3 regions of the Pseudarthrobacter sp. 05T312 genome follow, and region 2 is predicted to be linked to each of the others. Evidence: riboswitches for the same ligand, from Rfam matches in the RefSeq annotation. Region 2 holds a riboswitch; each other region holds the start of a gene.

Region 1 (5,578 bases), on a different contig from region 2:
CCGCGGGCCTGGAACAGGTCTGGATGGCGGAGGGATTCGTAGGCCGCTTTGGCCTTCCGCTCGGCGAGCGCGACACAGGCTATGGGCACTCCAGTGAGCAGGTCGATGCCGTCACGGCGCCCCGGGAACTGCTCCAGGAGTACTACGATGCGGTTCACCGCCAGACCGCCAGGGTGCTCGATGGCATCGGCGACTCCGACCTGGACCGCGTGGTTGACAGGCACTGGGATCCGCCGGTGACCTTTGGGGTGCGCCTCGTCAGCATCCTGGGGGACTGCCTCCAGCATGTCGGCCAGGCAGCCTACGCGCGGGGCCTGCACCCGGGGACGGCGGACGCCCGGGGTGCGTGAACTGGTGATACTGGGCACCGCCTCCCAGGTCCCTACGCGGACCCGGAACCACAACGGTTGCTTTCTGCGGTGGGACGGTGCGGGCCTGCTCTTCGACCCCGGCGAGGGCACACAGCGCCAGATGATCCACGCCGGCGTGGCGGCCGGCCACATCACCAGGATCTGCCTCACCCACGTGCACGGAGACCACTGCTACGGCCTGCCAGGGGTGCTGTCCCGCATGGCATTGGACCGCGTGCCGCACCCCGTCCATTTGCACTATCCGGCCTCCGGCGAGGCGGTGGTGCGGGCGCTGGTGTCGGTGAGTTCACCCGGAATCGACCTTCGGCTCCACCCGCATTCGGGTCCCGGGCCCGTGGCGGAGGGCCTGGAGGTCCGGCCGCTCAAGCACCGCATCGAGACGTTCGGCTACCTGCTCCGGGAGGCTGACGGGCGAACACTGTTGCCGGAGCGGTTGCGGGCGGCAGGAATTGCCGGCCCGGACGTGGGCCGGCTGCAACGCGACGGCGTCCTTGGGGTAGTCAGGCTGGAGGACGTAAGCATCCCCAGGCCGGGCCAGCGCTTCGCCTTCATCATGGATACGGCGCCGTGCCCCGGCGCCGAAGAGCTGGCGGATGGGGCGGACCTGTTGGTCGCCGAGTCGACCTTCAGTGACGACGACGACGCCCTGGCAGGTCGGTACCTCCACCTCACTGCCGGGCGGGCGGGGGCCCTCGCGGCGTCCGCCGGCGCACGCACCCTGGTGCTCACCCACTTTTCCGCACGGTACGGTGACGACGTTTCCGTCCTGGCAGACCAGGCCCAGGCGCGGGCCCCGGGGGTTACCGTGATCGCCGCCAAGGACCTTGACCGCATCCCTGTTCCGCGGCGGCGGCAGCCGGAGCGGGAGGCTGCCGGCCCAACAACGGCGATAGGGTTAAACCATGACGGCAGCAGCTGAATCCACGGTCACGTTCGATGGCCGTTTCGCCCGGGAACTGGCGGAACTCGCCGTACCCTGGCGGGCCGAGGAAGCGCCCAGCCCGGAGCTTCTCGTCCTGAATGACAAACTGGCAGCAGACCTGGGCCTTGACCCGCAGTACCTGCGCAGCCCCGAGGGTGTGCGGCTTTTGGTGGGAAACCACGTTCCAGCGGGTGCTACACCTGTGGCACAGGCGTACGCCGGACATCAGTTTGGCGGGTACTCGCCGCTGCTCGGTGACGGGCGGGCCCTGCTGTTGGGCGAGGTCATTGACCGGCGGGGCCGCCTCCTGGACGTCCACCTCAAAGGCTCGGGGCGGACGCCCTTCGCCCGCGCCGGGGATGGCCGTGCCGTCGTCGGGCCCATGCTGCGTGAATACATTGTCAGTGAGGCCATGCATGCACTGCGCATCCCCACCACCCGTTCGCTCGCCGTGGTGGCCACCGGGCGGCAGGTCCGGCGCGATGATATGCTGCCCGGCGCCGTCCTGGCGCGGGTAGCGGGCAGCCACCTGCGCGTTGGCAGCTTCCAGTACGCGCGCGCAACCGAAAACATGGACCTCCTGAAGCGCCTGGCGGACCATGCCATCAGCAGGCACTACCCGCATGCGGCCGGTGCCGCCAACCCCTACCTTGCGCTGTTCGCCGCGGTCGTTTCCGCCCAGGCAGAGCTCATCGCCCGGTGGATGCTCGTCGGCTTCGTGCACGGGGTCATGAATACGGACAACATGACCATCTCGGGGGAGACCATCGATTACGGGCCCTGCGCGTTTATGGACGCCTTCAACCCCGCCGCCGTCTACAGTTCCATCGACGTCGGCGGACGCTATGCCTATGCCAACCAGCCGGTCCTGGCCGAATGGAACCTGGCCAGGCTCGCCGAGGCCATGCTGCCGCTGATTGACCAGGACCCGGAGAAAGCCGTGGCCCCGGCAGTGGAGGTCCTGGGCGGTTTCCGGGGCCAGTACAGCAAGGCCTGGACCCGCGGAATGACGGCCAAGCTGGGCCTGGACAGCGCCGATGAAAACGGCGTTGCCGGGGCCCTGGTGGATGATGTCCTCGACATCCTCAAGGACGGACCCGTGGACTACACCCTGTTCTTCCGCAACCTGGGTAAAGCCGCCCGTGGGGACCGCCGGCCCGTGCGCGGCATGGTCCCTGACCTTGCCGCCCTCGATTCCTGGCTGGTGCGGTGGCACGAGCTCAAGCCGGCCGCGGAGCTGATGGACAGCGTGAATCCCGCGTACATTCCCCGGAATCACCTTGTGGAGGAGGCGCTGTCGGCAGCAACCGGCGGGGACCGGGGGCCGTTGCAGCAACTGCTGGCGGCTGTCAGCGACCCCTTCAATGAACGGCCCGGCCTCGAACGCTATCTTCAAGGGCCCCCTGAGGACTTCGGCAGCTACATGACGTTTTGCGGGACCTGACCGCGGCGGCCCGTCGAGTGCTTTAACGGCAGGAGGGTGGCAGCCGGTTTCCCGGCTGCCACCCTCCCACAATGGTCGGCACCGCCAAGCGGGCCGGACCGGCGAAGACTAGGCTACGCGCACTGCGGAGTACCCGCCGAGCCAGCTGATGGAGTGCACCTCCGTGTCGAAGCCGTTGACGCCGCCGCTGACAACCTGGCCGTTGCCTGCGTAAACGCCCACGTGGCCGGAGGTGATGATCAGGTCACCGGGGGCGGGAGCGCCCACCACCGTGCCGTACTGGAAGAACTGGGTGGGGGCCAGGTCGCCTACGGACTTGCCGACCGAGCGCAGTGCCTTCTCAACCATTGCGGTGCAGTCCTGCTGGACGCCCAGCTGGCTGTAGGCCGAGGCGAGGATCGCGGCTCCGGTGCCCGAGCCGGTAGTGGAAGCTACAGGCGTGGCGGAGGCGTAGGACATGTTCATGCCGGTGTTGGCCGGTGCGGTGGCGGCTGCCGCCTGCACGGGTGCTGCAGCAGGGGCCGGTGCCGGCGCTGCGGTGTAGCCGGCGCCGGGAATCTGGATCTGGTCGCCCGGGTAAATGACCGAGGAAAGGCCCAGGCCGTTGGCGGACAGGACGTCATTGAGGTTGACGCCGTACGCCGCGGCAATGGCGCCGAGGGTGTCGCCGGAAACGACGGTGTGGACATTCCCTGCTGCAGCGGCAGGGGCTGCAGCCGGTGCCGGGGCGGTGGCCTGCACGCTGGTCTGTTCAGTGGTGTCCGGTGCGGTTACACCAGCGTGCGCCGGGGCGCCGACGCCGAACGCAATGCCGGACGCTGCTGCCACAGCAAGCGCCGGGCGGCCCAGTGAGCGGGCCTGCGACTTGGCGGTTACGGCGAGGCCCTCGAGCACAATGGAGCGGGCCGGAGTCGCGCGGTGACGGGCTGGAATGGAATTTTTTGACACGGTTGATCGCCTCTCCCATGCCTGCGGGGTGAGCTGTCGGGTTCGGGCTGGAGATACCCGGCCGGAAGCGGCCCCGCGATGGAGGGAGGCGCTTTCGACTTAACCCCTAGGCCACATGTGGCCGTGGAAACTTGGTTCCCCCGTCCCTGCCAACTGGAGCGGTTGGATCCCATGGTCAGCGGCAGGGCTCGGCATACTGACGGGAATGTCCCGTCTGGGAGGGACACCTGACGACCCTAACCCATGTGCACGCCGATTGTCACATTTAGATAACATACGAGGCTGCCCTCTCGAATTGCGCAAACGTGTGGACGATAAGCCTGCCTGCGGTCTGACCTCGGCTGATGCCAGCGCCGCCGTTCACGGTAACAATGTGGAAACGGCTTCCTGTGTGACCCACCAATCCGCCGGTAAGCTTCGGGACTATGCCCCTGTTCGTGACCACCGCCAGGTTCCCTTTGCTCGGGAGCCTGGTGGCTGTTGCCCTGGCCGCCACCGTTGTCCTTCCGGCCGCTGCCGACGACCCGCCTCCGCCCGGCGGGTACCCCTCTTGGGCAGACGTGCAGGCGGCCCAGTCCTCGGAAGCTTCGAAGGCAGCGGAGATCACCACCATCAACGGGCTGCTGTCCGGCCTTGAGGCAAAGTCTGCGGCGGCAGGGGAAGCGGCCGTCCGCTCGGCGGCCGGGTATGCTGCCGCCGCCGCCGGGCTGCAGGCAGCTTCTTCCCGCCTGGAAACACTGTCCGGCCGGGCCGCCCAGGTCAACGCGGAGTTGGCGCGGTACCGGAAAGACCTCGGCGCCTTGGCAGTCGAGTCCTACAAGACCGGCGGAACCAACGCAGGGTTCTTCGTGGCGCTGGATGCCTTGGGAACCAACAGTGTCCAGGGACTCAACCTGGTAAAGCTCGTGGGGGACAAGACTGCGGCCCTGGTCGCTAAGGCGGCGGCTGCGGAAAAGACCGCCGCCGCCCTTGCCGACCAGGAAAAGGTTGCCAGGAGCGAGCAGGAGCGGCTTTCCGCGGAGGCGAAGGCAACGTTGGATTCCGCCCGCGCGGCCCAGGATTCGCTGGCCCGGCAAGTCGCGGAGGGACAGCGGCATGGCGGCGAACTGACAGCCCAGCTCGCAGCCCTGAAGGGCACGACGGCGGCCCTTGAGGGTGAGTACCGCCAGGGCCAGGCGGCGCAGGCAGCCTACGAGGCGGCCCAGGCGGCCAAGCGCGCCGCCGCGGAGGAGCAGGCACGGCAGCAGGCGGAGGCGGCGGCCAGGGCTGCCGCCGCGGCGGCGCAGCAGCCGAAGGCGCCAGCGCCCGCAGCAAACCCTGCCCCGGCGGGTCCTGACCAGCCCGGCGGTGTCCAACCCGTTCCGGCCCCGCTTCCCGCCGTCGATCCCGGACCGGCCGCCCCGGAAGCGCCGGCCCTGCCGGTTCCGCCCGCCGTCGTCGTTCCTTCCATTCCCGGCGGCGCGGTGAACGATCCGGCCGGAGCGAAAAGCTACGCATCCGGGCGCCTGGCCGCCTTCGGGTGGGGCCAGGACCAGTTCCTGTGCCTGGCCCAGCTGTGGACCAAGGAGTCCAGCTGGCTGACCACCGCCACCAACGCCTACTCCGGTGCCTATGGAATAGCCCAGGCGCTGCCGCCGGGCAAGTACGCCAGTGCCGGCAGCGACTGGCTCACCAGCTACCGCACGCAGGTCGACTGGGGCCTTGGCTACATCAAGGACCGGTATGGTTCCCCGTGCGCGGCCTGGAACCACTCTGTGGCCCTGAACTGGTACTGATTGACGCGTTAGGCTGTTTCCATGCCTGATTTCGAACGGTTCCGCGCGCTGCTCGAAGAGGAGCGGGCGCGGCGCTTGGCACTGCTGCCGGCGCTGCGGGCAGATATCGAAGCCGCAA
Region 2 (5,578 bases):
GTTCGCGGAGGATGTCGAACACCGAACCGGCAGCGCCGGCTTTTTCGTCCCAGGCCCCGAACACCACCCGCGGGATCCGGGCCAGGACGATCGCGCCGGCGCACATGGCGCAGGGTTCCAGCGTGACCACCAGCGTGCAATCGGACAACCGCCAGCCGTCGCCGCTGCTGCCGCCGAGCCGTGCCCGTTCCTGCAGCCGGGCCGCGGCTTCCCGGATGGCCACCACCTCGGCGTGGGCCGTGGGGTCGCCCAGTTCCTCCCGCTGGTTCCGGCCCGAACCCAGCACCCCGCCGTCGGGCCCCAGCACCACGGCGCCAATGGGAACATCCTCCGTGGCGAGTGCCCGGCGCGCTTCCGTCAACGCAAGGCCCATCCAGGCATGATGTTCTTTATCGGGCAACGGCATGGCTCAATGATAGTTTCGAGGATACTCAGGTTACTGACCGACGCCGGGAGGCACCATGGACACTCTTCGGGATCGCCTAGGTCTCTGGTTCAAGCCGTATGCGGCTCTGGTCCTCACCTTCCTCGTGGGCGGTGCGATCATCGTATCCCTGGCCTTGCTGGGCGCCGAGGTGTACGACAACGTGGTGGATTCCGCTGGCCTGGCCAACCTGGACAAGCCAGCCCTGGCCCTCTCAGAGAGCCTGCGCAGCCCCGGACTCGACGCTTTCGTTACCGGCTTCACCAATATCGGCGGCGGAATCGGAATGCCCATCCTCGCCAGCATCCTCACCGCCTGGCTGACCTTCCTCAGCCGGAACTGGCGGCCCCTCATCCTGATTGGCGGAGCAGCGGCCGTCTCCATCATGGCCACGACGTTCGGTAAGAAGCTGGTGGGCCGCACGCGCCCGGACCACGCGGATGCGGTACCCCCTTACGAGGATTCACCGTCTTTCCCCAGTGGCCACACCCTGAACACCACCGTGGTGATCAGCCTGGTGGTGTACCTGATCTGCCTCCAGTTCCAGGCCATGGTGGTCCGCGTCTCGGCCATCACGGCCGGCACGCTTTTCATCATCGCCATGGGGCTGAGCCGCGTCTTCCTTGGCCACCACTGGCTGACCGATGTCATGGCCGGGTGGCTGCTCGGCCTGACCTGGGTGGGCGTGGTCATTCTGGCGCACAGGTTGTTCCACTTGGTCCGCAGGCGGGAGCATGCCGGTGCGGCGCCGTCGTTCGACCGTCCAATCGTCCGCGACGTGGTGGCCGAGGAAGTGCACCATAGGGGCGACGGCGGCAGTGAGCACGCCCACGGCGGCCACAACAAGGACACCGCCGGATGATAGTTTTGGGGGATGCGTACTCTCGTTGTTGACCACCCCCTGGTCGCCCACAAGCTCACCGTCCTGCGGGACAAGAACACGCCGTCGCCGGTCTTCCGGCAGCTGACGGAAGAGCTGGTGACGCTGCTGGCCTACGAAGCCACCCGGGAGGTCCGCACCGAGCCCGTCACCATCGAGACGCCTGTCAGCACCACCATCGGTACGGCGTTCACCAAGCCCACCCCGCTGGTGGTCCCCATCCTGCGCGCAGGCCTGGGTATGCTGGAGGGCATGACCAAGCTGGTCCCCACCGCCGAGGTGGGCTTCCTGGGCATGGCCCGGGATGAGGAAACGCTGGACATCATCACCTACGCCGAGCGCCTCCCCGAGGACCTGACCGGCCGGCAGGTATTTGTCCTGGACCCCATGCTGGCCACCGGCGGCACGCTGCGCGAAGCCATCAAGTTCCTGTTAAAGCGGGGCGCTTCGGACGTCACTTGCATCTGCCTGCTCGCGGCTCCGGAGGGCCTGGCCAAGCTGGAGGAGGAACTCGGCGACGCCAACGTGCACATCGTCCTGGCCTCCATCGATGAGAAGCTCAACGAGAAGTCCTACATCGTTCCCGGACTGGGCGACGCCGGCGACCGCCTCTACGGCATCGCCGGGTAGCCTCCCGCCTTTCAGGACTCGACCTGTCGGGACAAGGGCCTTTTTCGACGGCCCCATTTGCGCTGGGCCTTTCCGGGCCGGTGCGCCGCCGCTAGCCTGTGCGGATGGACTGGAAACTCGAACTTGCCTTTGTCCCCGTCTCCGACGTTGACCGCGCCAAGGATTTCTACGTCAACAAGGTGGGCTTCAACGCCGACTACGACGAGCGGCCCTCGGACGACATCCGCTTCGTGCAGCTTACGCCGCCCGGTTCGGCCTGCTCCATCTGCATTGGCGAGGGGCTGACGGACGCACCTCCCGGCACCGGCGCAAACCTGCAGCTGGTGGTCAGCGACATCACGGCAGCTCAGGACTTCCTGAAGAACAACGGCGTGGATGTCAGCGACGTGGACGTCCAGGACTGGGGCCACTTCGTGTATTTCGCCGATCCGGACGGCAACAGGTGGTCTGTCCAGTACATCCCGTGGCGTAACCCCGGGGCAGGCGCGGCGCAGAGCCCTGCACCTTAAACCACTGTGGGCCGCATCCCTCGGGATGCGGCCCGCAGTCTAGGCGGTATTTCCTGCCGGGCCCCACTCCAAGGCGTACGACGGCGGGGGCCGGGACGCGTCGTCGGGCGGCCGTCAATGCTGGAAAGGCTCAGCTGAAGGTGCCGCTTCGTCGCGTTGCGGCAGGGGAGTGGTGCCTAGTACCAGTTGTGCGCCAGGTGGAAGCTCAGTGCGCCGCAGGGGGACTGGTAGCTCTTCTTGATGTAATCCAGGCCCCAGTTGATCTGGGTGCGGTAGTTGGTGAGGTAGTCCGCGCCGGAGCTGGCCATCTTCTCGGCCGGGAGGGATTGGACGATTCCGTACGCCCCGCTGCTGGGATTGGTGGCCGTGGTGGTCCAGTCGGATTCCTTGGTCCACAGGGTCTGCAGGCACTGCATCTGGTCCGGTCCCCAGCCGAACGTGGCCAGTTGGCCGGCCGCGTAGGCCTGGGCGCCCGCAGGATCGTTGACCGCGACGGCGGGTGCAGGCTCGGGTGCGGGGGCAGGGGCGGGCGCCGGTGCGGGAGCAGGCGCAGGGGCTGCCGGTGCGGGAGCGGCGGGCGCTGCTGCCGGAGCCGGTTCAGCCGCCTGCGGCGCTACGCTGATGGCTGCGGGAGCGGGGCTCTCCACCGGGTTGGAGCGGATTTCGCTCTTCTCGATGCTCATTTGGGCGTCAGCTGCTGCCGTGTTTGACTGGGTGGACGATGCCGGGGCCATGCTGCTGGTGGCCTGTCCGGCCGCGCCTACCCCGACCAGCACCGCGCACGATGCCGCAAGAACTGCGGCGCGCTGGCCGAGGGTGGTCTTCTTGGCCTGCTGCTTGGCCCTGTGTTTAGCGTGCAGGCATGATTCTGCCGTGTTTTTGGACATGATTGATCGCCTCTCACACCTGCGGAGTTAGCTGTCGGGTTCGGATGAGGGCATCCGGCCGTACGGAATGAAAATCACGTACTGGCTTAACCCCAAGGGCAGTTATTGCCCGGGACGGTGGGTCCCCCGCCTCTGCCGTTGCTCAATCGGAATCCGGGGAAGCGGCAGAGCTTGGCGTCAACCCGGGATATGCGGTCCGAACGGGGACCGCACCCAATCGACGGTACAGGAAGATTAAGCGGAAGTCACGTTTAGGTAACGGAAGTCACGGATCCAGCGCGTCGGTTTGCGGCAGCGCGAACGGAGGAGTGATGGCCTGAGGCAGTCCGGCCCGCAGGGACTTCCGGCCCGGGCCGGACTGCTTCGCTACTGGCCAGACAGGGCGTACACCGTGGTGCCGCCGATGCTCTGCGCCTGGAAATTGGCTGCCACCCACTCAGTAATCCGGGTTGCCTCATCCGAGCCGCTGGAGGAACGCATGGTTCCGCCCGCGATGAAGAAATGGATCCTTCCCTGGGACACCAGCTCCTGGAACTGCGCCAGCGTTGGGGAGGGGTCGGTGCCGTTGAAGCCGCCCACCGCCATGACCGGAAGTTCGGTTGCCAGTTGGTAACCGGCGGCGTTGTTGGAACCCACCACGGCCGCGGCCCAGGTGTAGCTTGACGCCCCGGCCTGGAGCGCGGTGACCAGGTCGGCCGACGGCGTGGGTGCACCCAGGAGCCCGCCCATGCCTCCGCTGCGGTTCCCGGCAAACCCCGTGCCGCCTTGGGTGCCTTGCTGCCGGAAGCCTTGTCCTCGTGTGCCTTGTCCCGGTGTGCCTTGGGCTGCGTTGCCCGTGCTCCCCGTGCCACTGGGGCCGAATCCGTTCCGGTTGCCCCCGGCGCCACCGGGTGCGCCGCCCGGCCCCGCACCGAACCCTGTCGTGGGTCCTGCGCTGACGATTGCCCCGCTGTGCGCCGCCGACGCCGTGGAGACGGAGTAGGCCAGCGGCCCGGCGAGCGACGCAGCAACGGCGAGCGCCGCCGTCGTCCGCTGCAGGGAGCGGCGGCCCAGGAACCGGTTGAGGCCCACTCCGGCCGCCGCGGCCAGGCCTGCTGCCAGCACCAGCCAGCGCAGCCACGGACCGTAGGCCGATGTGGTGCCCAGCAGCGAAAACGCCGTCAGGGCGGCCGCTGCCACCGCCGCCGCGAGCAGGATTGCAGCGGCCGGCTGCTGCCTGTGCTGCCACAGGAGGACAGCGCCCAGGCCGGTAAGCCCAGCAATTCCCGGCGCGAGCGCCACAGCGTAGTAGGGGTGGATGATGCCGGCCATGAAGCTGAACACCAGGCCCGTCACCAGGACCCACGAGCCCCAGGCCACCACCGACGCACGCACCGGATCCGTCCGCGGTGCCCGCCGGCCCACCCACAGCAGGCCCGCCGCAAGGATCAGGGCGGAGGGAAGCAGCCACGCTATCTGGCCCCCGAACTCGCTGTTGAACATCCGGAACAGGCCGGGGACGCCCCACCCGTTGCCGCCGCCCACGCTGCCCGTCTCGTCGCCCGTCAGCCGCCCCAACCCGTTGTAGCCAAGGGTGAGTTCCAGGATGGAGTTGTCCTGCGACCCGCCAATGTAGGGCCGCATGCCGGCAGGCGTCAGCTCCACGGCCGCGAGCCACCAGCCCGCGGAAACCACCATCGCTGCCCCCGCCGCCGCCAGCCCCAGGAGGCGCCGGCCCAGCCTGCCCGGCGCCGCGACCAGGTAGGCCACGGCGAACCCGGGAACCACCAGCAGGACCTGCAGTTGCTTGGCCAGGAAGCCTAAGCCCAGGAACACGCCGGCCAGCAGGAGCCAGCGCAACCGGCCCTCCTGGATTGCACGGAGGACCCCGTACGCGGCGGCAGTCATGAGCAGCACCAGCAGGGCGTCCGGGTTGTTGAACCGGAACATCAGCGTGGCAACCGGCGTGAGGGCGAGGACGGCAGCGCCCAGCAACCCGGCCCTGTGGGCGAGGGCGGCGTCACCGGTGGCGTGTGCCGCTGCCCGGCGCACCGCAAGGTGGAGCAGCCAGGCGGCCCCGACCCCCATTAGCGCTTGCGGGACCAGGATGCTCCACGGGCTTAAACCGAAGATCCGGACGGACAGCCCCATGATCCACAACGAGGCCGGCGGCTTGTCCACCGTGATGGAGTTGGCGGCGTCCGAGGAACCGAAGAACCACGCGGTCCAGTCCTGCGATCCCGCCTGGGCCGCGGCGGAATAGAACGCG
Region 3 (5,578 bases), on a different contig from region 2:
GTGTGCGGGGTTGAGCATGACCCCGGCCTTGACCAGGATGTCCCCTTCCAGGGCTTCCTCCCCGGCTTTCCTGATGTGCTCTCCCGCGCGGGGCTCCCCCGGACGGGCCTTGCCGCCGGTCATCAGCACGGGCAGCCCCTCGTCATCCTGCCCCAGGACCGCGTTCTCGCTGCGAAGCACTGCCTTGGCACCGGGCGGGATAAGGCCACCGGTGGCGATGGGGCTTGCCTGGTGCGGCGCCAGCCGGGTGCCGGCCTCCACCGGGATCCAGGGGCCGCTTCCATTGACTGCCCAGCCGTCCATGGCTGACGAGGCATAGTGGGGCATGTCCTGGAGGGCAACGATGTCCTGGTCAAGCTTGCGGCCGAGGGCTATCCGCAGCCCAACGGGGCCGGGCGGAATGGGGGTTGCCGCATCGAAGGCAGCCTCGCGCGCTTCCTGCCAGGTGTGCGCTGCGTGATGATGGTCCGCACGCGTGTGTTCACTTCCACCCCCGCGCGCCTCAGCCTCTGCTCCCGGCGGCGCGCCAGGACCGTCAAGGGGTTCTGCGGTCATTCGCCGGGAGTCCCGGCGGCTTCAGCGTCGTAGTCGGCCGCCAGGGAACGGGCAACGGCCAGTGCCGCGTCCATCGATGCCGCATCCATCTCCCTGCCGGGTGCGGCAGCCAGTCCCGCGGCGAAGCCTGCGATGAAGGTGGTCAACGGCGCCGCGGGCCGCACAACCGAGTGGGCGGCGACGCCCGCGAGGGCCAGCACGGCGTTGACATCCACCTGGACGTCCTCAAGTTTGTATGCCTGGAGGAGCGCGCGGCACCACTCTTCCAGCGTCTCGTCCTGGCTTTTCACGACTTGCCTCCCACGTTGTCTCCGGCTGTGCGCCGGTACTGTCCTGCGTGCTGGTTCCCGGCGGCAACACCCAGCGCGGCAGCATCGTCCCAGGTGTCCACATCGGCGGTGGACCCGGCGGGGACTGTGACAAGCTGCACGTCCAGACTAGCAAGGAGAGCCCTGACCGAGCCGTTGACCAGGGCGTTGCGTGAAGCCAGGGCGGCGCAGGAGCTTTTTAACCCAGCCGTGCTGTAAAAGCCTGCCAGCGGCTGGACCCTGCCGTCTTCGGAACAGGCCACCACCCCGCCCGGGCCGACGCCGGCATCGGACTGCAACAGTGCGTCCCGCAGCACTGCCACCGCCTGGGAGGCCAACGGCATGTCGCACGCCAGCACCAGGGAGTAGGGGGCTCCTCCACCGTTCCTCGCCAAGGTATCCAGGCCTGCGGCAATCGCAGCCGCGGGACCAGAAAAGGCCGGCTCCTCCCGGCATGCCAGCAGGCCGGCGGGGCGGATCGACGGGGGCAGCGGGTGGCTCTCCCCGGCTTCAGCCGGCAGGCCTCCCGCATCGCCGACAACCACGGTCAGCCGGGCACCGGCCGCCGCGGCAACGGCGCGCTCCAGGAGGGTTTGGCCACGGAAGACCAACGACTGCTTGGGTATGCCGCCCAGGCGGGATGATCGCCCCCCGGCAAGGATCAGGGCATCAAAGGCCAAGCTGTTCTTGTCCACTCCCCCAGCCTAGCGACCATCCCCTGTTCCGATGCCGGGAGGCGCCGGGAAACAGTCAGGCAGCGCGCTCCGGCAGCAGGAAGGGATCCCATGCGGGGGTCGGCTTCTCCAGTTCCTTGATCTGCCAGATCGTCCCGTGGGGGGGCTCGGGGACAAACCGAAGGGTCCACCCCATCTCGGCGGGAGTGTGGTCACCCTTGACGTTGTTGCACCGCAGGCAGGCGGCCACCAGGTTCTCCCAGGAATCGGCACCCCCACGCGACTTTGGGTGAACGTGGTCGATTGTGTGCGCGGCCTTGCCGCAGTACGCACATTTGTGGCCGTCCCGCCGGAGTACGCCCCTGCGGCTGACTGCCGTTGAGTGGTTGTACCGGGGCCGGATGTAACGGTTGAGGAGGATCACGGACGGGCGGCCCAGGACGTCGGTGGGTCCCACCACCGGGTCGTCCCCCTCGGCAACCACGCTTGCCTTGCCCGTGAGCACAAGCACCAGCGCCCGGCGGAAAGTGATAACCGCCAGCGGTTCATATCCAGCATTCAGAACGAGAGTGCGCATGCACTTACCTCTTCACGGCCGCACCCGTCAGGGGCACGAGGGCCGGCTGCCCTCGGCATGTCCGGGCTATGGATCGACATCACAAGAGTAAACAAAGAAGTGCAAAATCAGGTAATCGCCGCCCCGGAGGCCCATTCCGTCCCCGGGACAGGGAAAAGGCGGGGACTGCGGCGGCAACCCCAGTAAGCGCAAAGGACCCCCGCCTTGCTGGCGGGGGTCCTTTGGCAAGCAGTACACTGGCCGGCGCTGGTTCAGGCCGGCACGGGAATGCCTAACGTACGCGGATGGCTACCGGTCCGGAGCCAACATTGGCGCTGAAGACCACGGTGTCGTTGCCGTTGAAGCCGCCGTGGACGGCCATGCCGTTACCGGCGTAAACGGCGATGTGGGCCATGCCGCCGCCACCGTCGGCGTAGTACAGCAGGTCGCCGGGCTGGGCCTGCGACATGGGCACGGTGTCACCCAGCGACAGGTAGCCTGCCGGCCAGTCGTGGAAGTGGATGCCGACGGCGGCCAGTGCGTTGGTCACCAGCATGGTGCAGTCCTGGTGCACGCCGAGCTGGGCGTAAGCGGCGGAGAGGATGGCTGCACCCTTCCCGCTTGCGGAAACCTGGGGGGCGGGAGCGGTGGGAGCAGAGGCCGTAACAACCTTGGCCGTGGCCTTGGGAGCAGCAACAGGCTGCGCCACCGGAGCGGGAGCAGCTTCCTGCACCTGGACCTGGGGCTCAGGCTCTGCGACGGGAGCCGGCGTGGTGGTGACGGCAGGCTTCTCGTAGCTGATGGCAATGGTGGAAGCTGCGGAAATCGGGGCGTCGACGGCGGATTCGACTTCCAGCTGGGACGCCGGAGCGGAATCGCGCTTGACGTTGGCGTCGGCAGCGTTGGCTGCGAGGCCGCTGGTCAGGACCAGGCCGGAAGCCGCAGCGATAACAGCAGCCTGGCGGCCCATGCCACCGGCGTTGTCGCTGACAGCTTTGGCAATGATGGCGATCGAGTTGGTTTTGGTGACCTCGGCGCGGTGCCGTGCGGTAGCACGAGTCGTCATGAGTTCTCTCTTTCGTTTTTCCTTCGGACCGCGTGTAGGCAGGCAAAGGGGGCTGGACGCGCCGGCATCTTGGGGGTACGCCGGCGCATCCCGAACGGGGATCTGGTTTCTAGCGGAAAAGCTGTGGGCAAAGAAATAGCCCTTGGAGCGCTAAGCCCAAGAACTACTTGTTGAGGTGGTAGTACGAAGAGGTACCGGTGGCTGCGGGCGAGTGCAGCAGCGTGCCCTGGGAGGGGTTAAGCGCGCTGATCATCATGCCGTTGCCGACGTAGATGCCTACGTGCGCGCCACCATTCTGGACAACGAGGTCGCCCGGCTGCGGGGTGGAGGTGGGGGTCATGATGCTCCACGCGTTGGTGCGGGGGATGCTGATCCCGGCCTGCGCGTAGACCCACTGGACGAACCCGGAGCAGTCCCAGCCGGTGACCGGGCTGGTGCCGCCCCACACGTAGGCGTGGCCGATGCCGGTGTAGGCGATGGCTGCAATGCCGGAGGTTGCGGCGGACACAGTCTCGGCGGCCTTGGCGGCGGGAGCGGCGTCCTGGCCTGCGGTCGCGGTGGCGGCGCGCTCGGCTGGTGCGGTGGACTGGGGACGCACCGCTTCGACCTTCGGAGCGGCGGTGGTCTTGACGACCGGGCGCTCGAAGGAAACCGTCGCCGTGGGGGCAGCGGTGACGGCCAGTGCAGTCTGTGCCGAGCCGGATTCGGTGGATGCAGAGACACCGGCGGTGGTGTCAGCTGCGTTTGCCGGCAGGCCCATGCTCAGGATGAGGCCCGATGCGGCTGCCACTACGGCAGCCTGGCGGCCTACGGTCCCGGCATTTGCACTCACGGCCCTGGACACGGCGTCCAAGGGGCTGGTGCGAACCGTTTGCGCACGGTGGCGCGCAGAATGATGGCGTGAAGACACGAAGGTAGCCTCTCCCAATGCCTGCGAGGTGAGCTGTCGGATTCGGATGGGAGTCACCCGGCCACACTGCTTCCTGGGAAGCTCGTGACTTAACCCCAAGGCCTTCTGGAGAGAAGGCCAAAATTGGTTCCCCCGCCCCTGCCAGACGATGAAATGCGAACGGACCTTGAGCGGTGGCAGAGTTAGGCAATCCACTCAAGAGCGTCAACTTCGGAAAAGTTGACGCGAGTTAGACGGTACAGCAGTTTTGTTTCAATGTCACATTCAGGTCACGGCAGGTCACTGCGATCTGAGAGTGAGCAATCATTCGGTTACAGCCAGCCCATGGGATCGACCACTTCGCCGTTGACCTGCACCTCGAAGTGCAGGTGGCAGCCGGTGGAGGCACCCGTAGTGCCGCTGAGTGCCACGACTTCTCCACGGGAGACCGTCTGGCCCACCTTGACGTTGAAGGACGACAGGTGGTTGTACGTGGTTTCCAGCCCGTTGCCATGGTCGATGACCACCCGGTTTCCGCCGCCGAACTGGTGCCAGCCCGCGAAGGTAACGGTGCCGGTCGCAGCGGCCAGGACGGACGTCCCGCATTGCGCCACGAAGTCCTGGCCTCGGTGGAAGTCGCCGGAGCCGCCGGTAATCGGGCTCACCCGGTATCCGAACGGTGAGGCGGTGGTGAGGGTGGCAAGTGGTGCAGCCAGGGTGCCGGCCGACGCGGCCCGGGTGACCGAGCCCGCTGACTGGGCGCTCAGGAGCTGCTTGAGCTTCCCGTCGGGGTCAGCCTGGGTCACCACGGCCGAGCGGCTGAAGTCGATCTGGGCGCCAATATCGGCGGAAATCTGCGGCTGCGGACTGACGGAGGATGCCGCCAGGGGCGCGTTGCCGGACGCATCAGTGGCCATGACCGGGCTGGTGGCGGGCACTGTGACCGTCAGCACCAGGCCGGTGGCGGCCAGGGCGATTCCGGCCTTCTGGCCGATCCCGCTTGCGGCGGCGAATTCCGTTACCTGCCGCAGGGGCCCCCGGCGGCGGCGCGCGTCGCGATGCAGATCGCGGGGGCGCTCCGCTGCTGCGTCTTCGACAACCCGGGGTGCCGAAGGGGGGCTGGCTGCGCGGCGGCGCCCCCTGGAGGTCTGCGTGGTCAAGAAGGGTTCCTCTCTGGAAAAGCCTGCGGAGTTAGCTGTCGGATTCGGGTCAGAGAGATCAAGGACCCGGCCCGTCACGGCAAGCTTCTGCACAGGGGTATTCCCGGAAGAATCCTTCACTGGAGAGGCTTGCTGCTGACGGACTTCACCCCAAGGCAGTCCCCCGCTGCCGCTTGTGGTTCCCCCGCCTCTGCCAGTAACAACTCGTGCACCCGATCCGCTGGCAGAGCTCGGCTCCGGATCGGGTAACGCTTAAGTATCAACGAATGGTTCCACTATAGGGCCTTAAGACCCTAGGTAACAATTCCGTTATCTTTGCTTGGAAGTGCCTCGTCGGGGTACAAGGCCGGGCGTCAGGCCTGGGCCACGG

The links. Region 2 has a riboswitch for cyclic di-AMP ahead of AC1DIP_RS18190 (aggregation-promoting factor C-terminal-like domain-containing protein). Riboswitches for the same ligand answer to the same signal wherever they lie in the genome.
Region 1: linked by a shared signal. The riboswitch ahead of AC1DIP_RS08365 (LysM peptidoglycan-binding domain-containing protein) and the one ahead of AC1DIP_RS18190 (aggregation-promoting factor C-terminal-like domain-containing protein) in region 2 are both predicted to bind cyclic di-AMP.
Region 3: linked by a shared signal. The riboswitch ahead of AC1DIP_RS12815 (NlpC/P60 family protein) and the one ahead of AC1DIP_RS18190 (aggregation-promoting factor C-terminal-like domain-containing protein) in region 2 are both predicted to bind cyclic di-AMP.

The regions. Positions count from the first base shown of each region.
Region 1 is NZ_JBFTLY010000004.1:143,529-149,106, reverse strand. It holds gene AC1DIP_RS08380 (mycothiol transferase) at 1-350, shown strand, start outside; gene AC1DIP_RS08375 (ribonuclease Z) at 343-1,290, shown strand; gene AC1DIP_RS08370 (protein adenylyltransferase SelO) at 1,274-2,737, shown strand; gene AC1DIP_RS08365 (LysM peptidoglycan-binding domain-containing protein) at 2,846-3,685, opposite strand; cyclic di-AMP (ydaO/yuaA leader) riboswitch at 3,689-3,859, opposite strand; gene AC1DIP_RS08360 (aggregation-promoting factor C-terminal-like domain-containing protein) at 4,111-5,460, shown strand; gene AC1DIP_RS08355 (TraR/DksA family transcriptional regulator) at 5,482-5,578, shown strand, end outside.
Region 2 is NZ_JBFTLY010000018.1:82,643-88,220, reverse strand. It holds gene AC1DIP_RS18210 (deaminase) at 1-406, opposite strand, end outside; gene AC1DIP_RS18205 (phosphatase PAP2 family protein) at 462-1,286, shown strand; gene upp (uracil phosphoribosyltransferase) at 1,299-1,934, shown strand; gene AC1DIP_RS18195 (VOC family protein) at 2,039-2,443, shown strand; gene AC1DIP_RS18190 (aggregation-promoting factor C-terminal-like domain-containing protein) at 2,620-3,330, opposite strand; cyclic di-AMP (ydaO/yuaA leader) riboswitch at 3,336-3,499, opposite strand; gene AC1DIP_RS18185 (ArnT family glycosyltransferase) at 3,697-5,578, opposite strand, start outside.
Region 3 is NZ_JBFTLY010000008.1:132,877-138,454, forward strand. It holds gene AC1DIP_RS12790 (molybdopterin molybdotransferase MoeA) at 1-555, opposite strand, end outside; gene AC1DIP_RS12795 (DUF6457 domain-containing protein) at 552-845, opposite strand; gene mobA (molybdenum cofactor guanylyltransferase) at 842-1,558, opposite strand; gene AC1DIP_RS12805 (HNH endonuclease) at 1,614-2,114, opposite strand; gene AC1DIP_RS12810 (NlpC/P60 family protein) at 2,386-3,159, opposite strand; gene AC1DIP_RS12815 (NlpC/P60 family protein) at 3,323-4,003, opposite strand; cyclic di-AMP (ydaO/yuaA leader) riboswitch at 4,074-4,252, opposite strand; gene AC1DIP_RS12820 (peptidoglycan DD-metalloendopeptidase family protein) at 4,381-5,208, opposite strand; cyclic di-AMP (ydaO/yuaA leader) riboswitch at 5,213-5,413, opposite strand; gene AC1DIP_RS12825 (iron-dependent transcriptional repressor DtxR) at 5,562-5,578, opposite strand, start outside.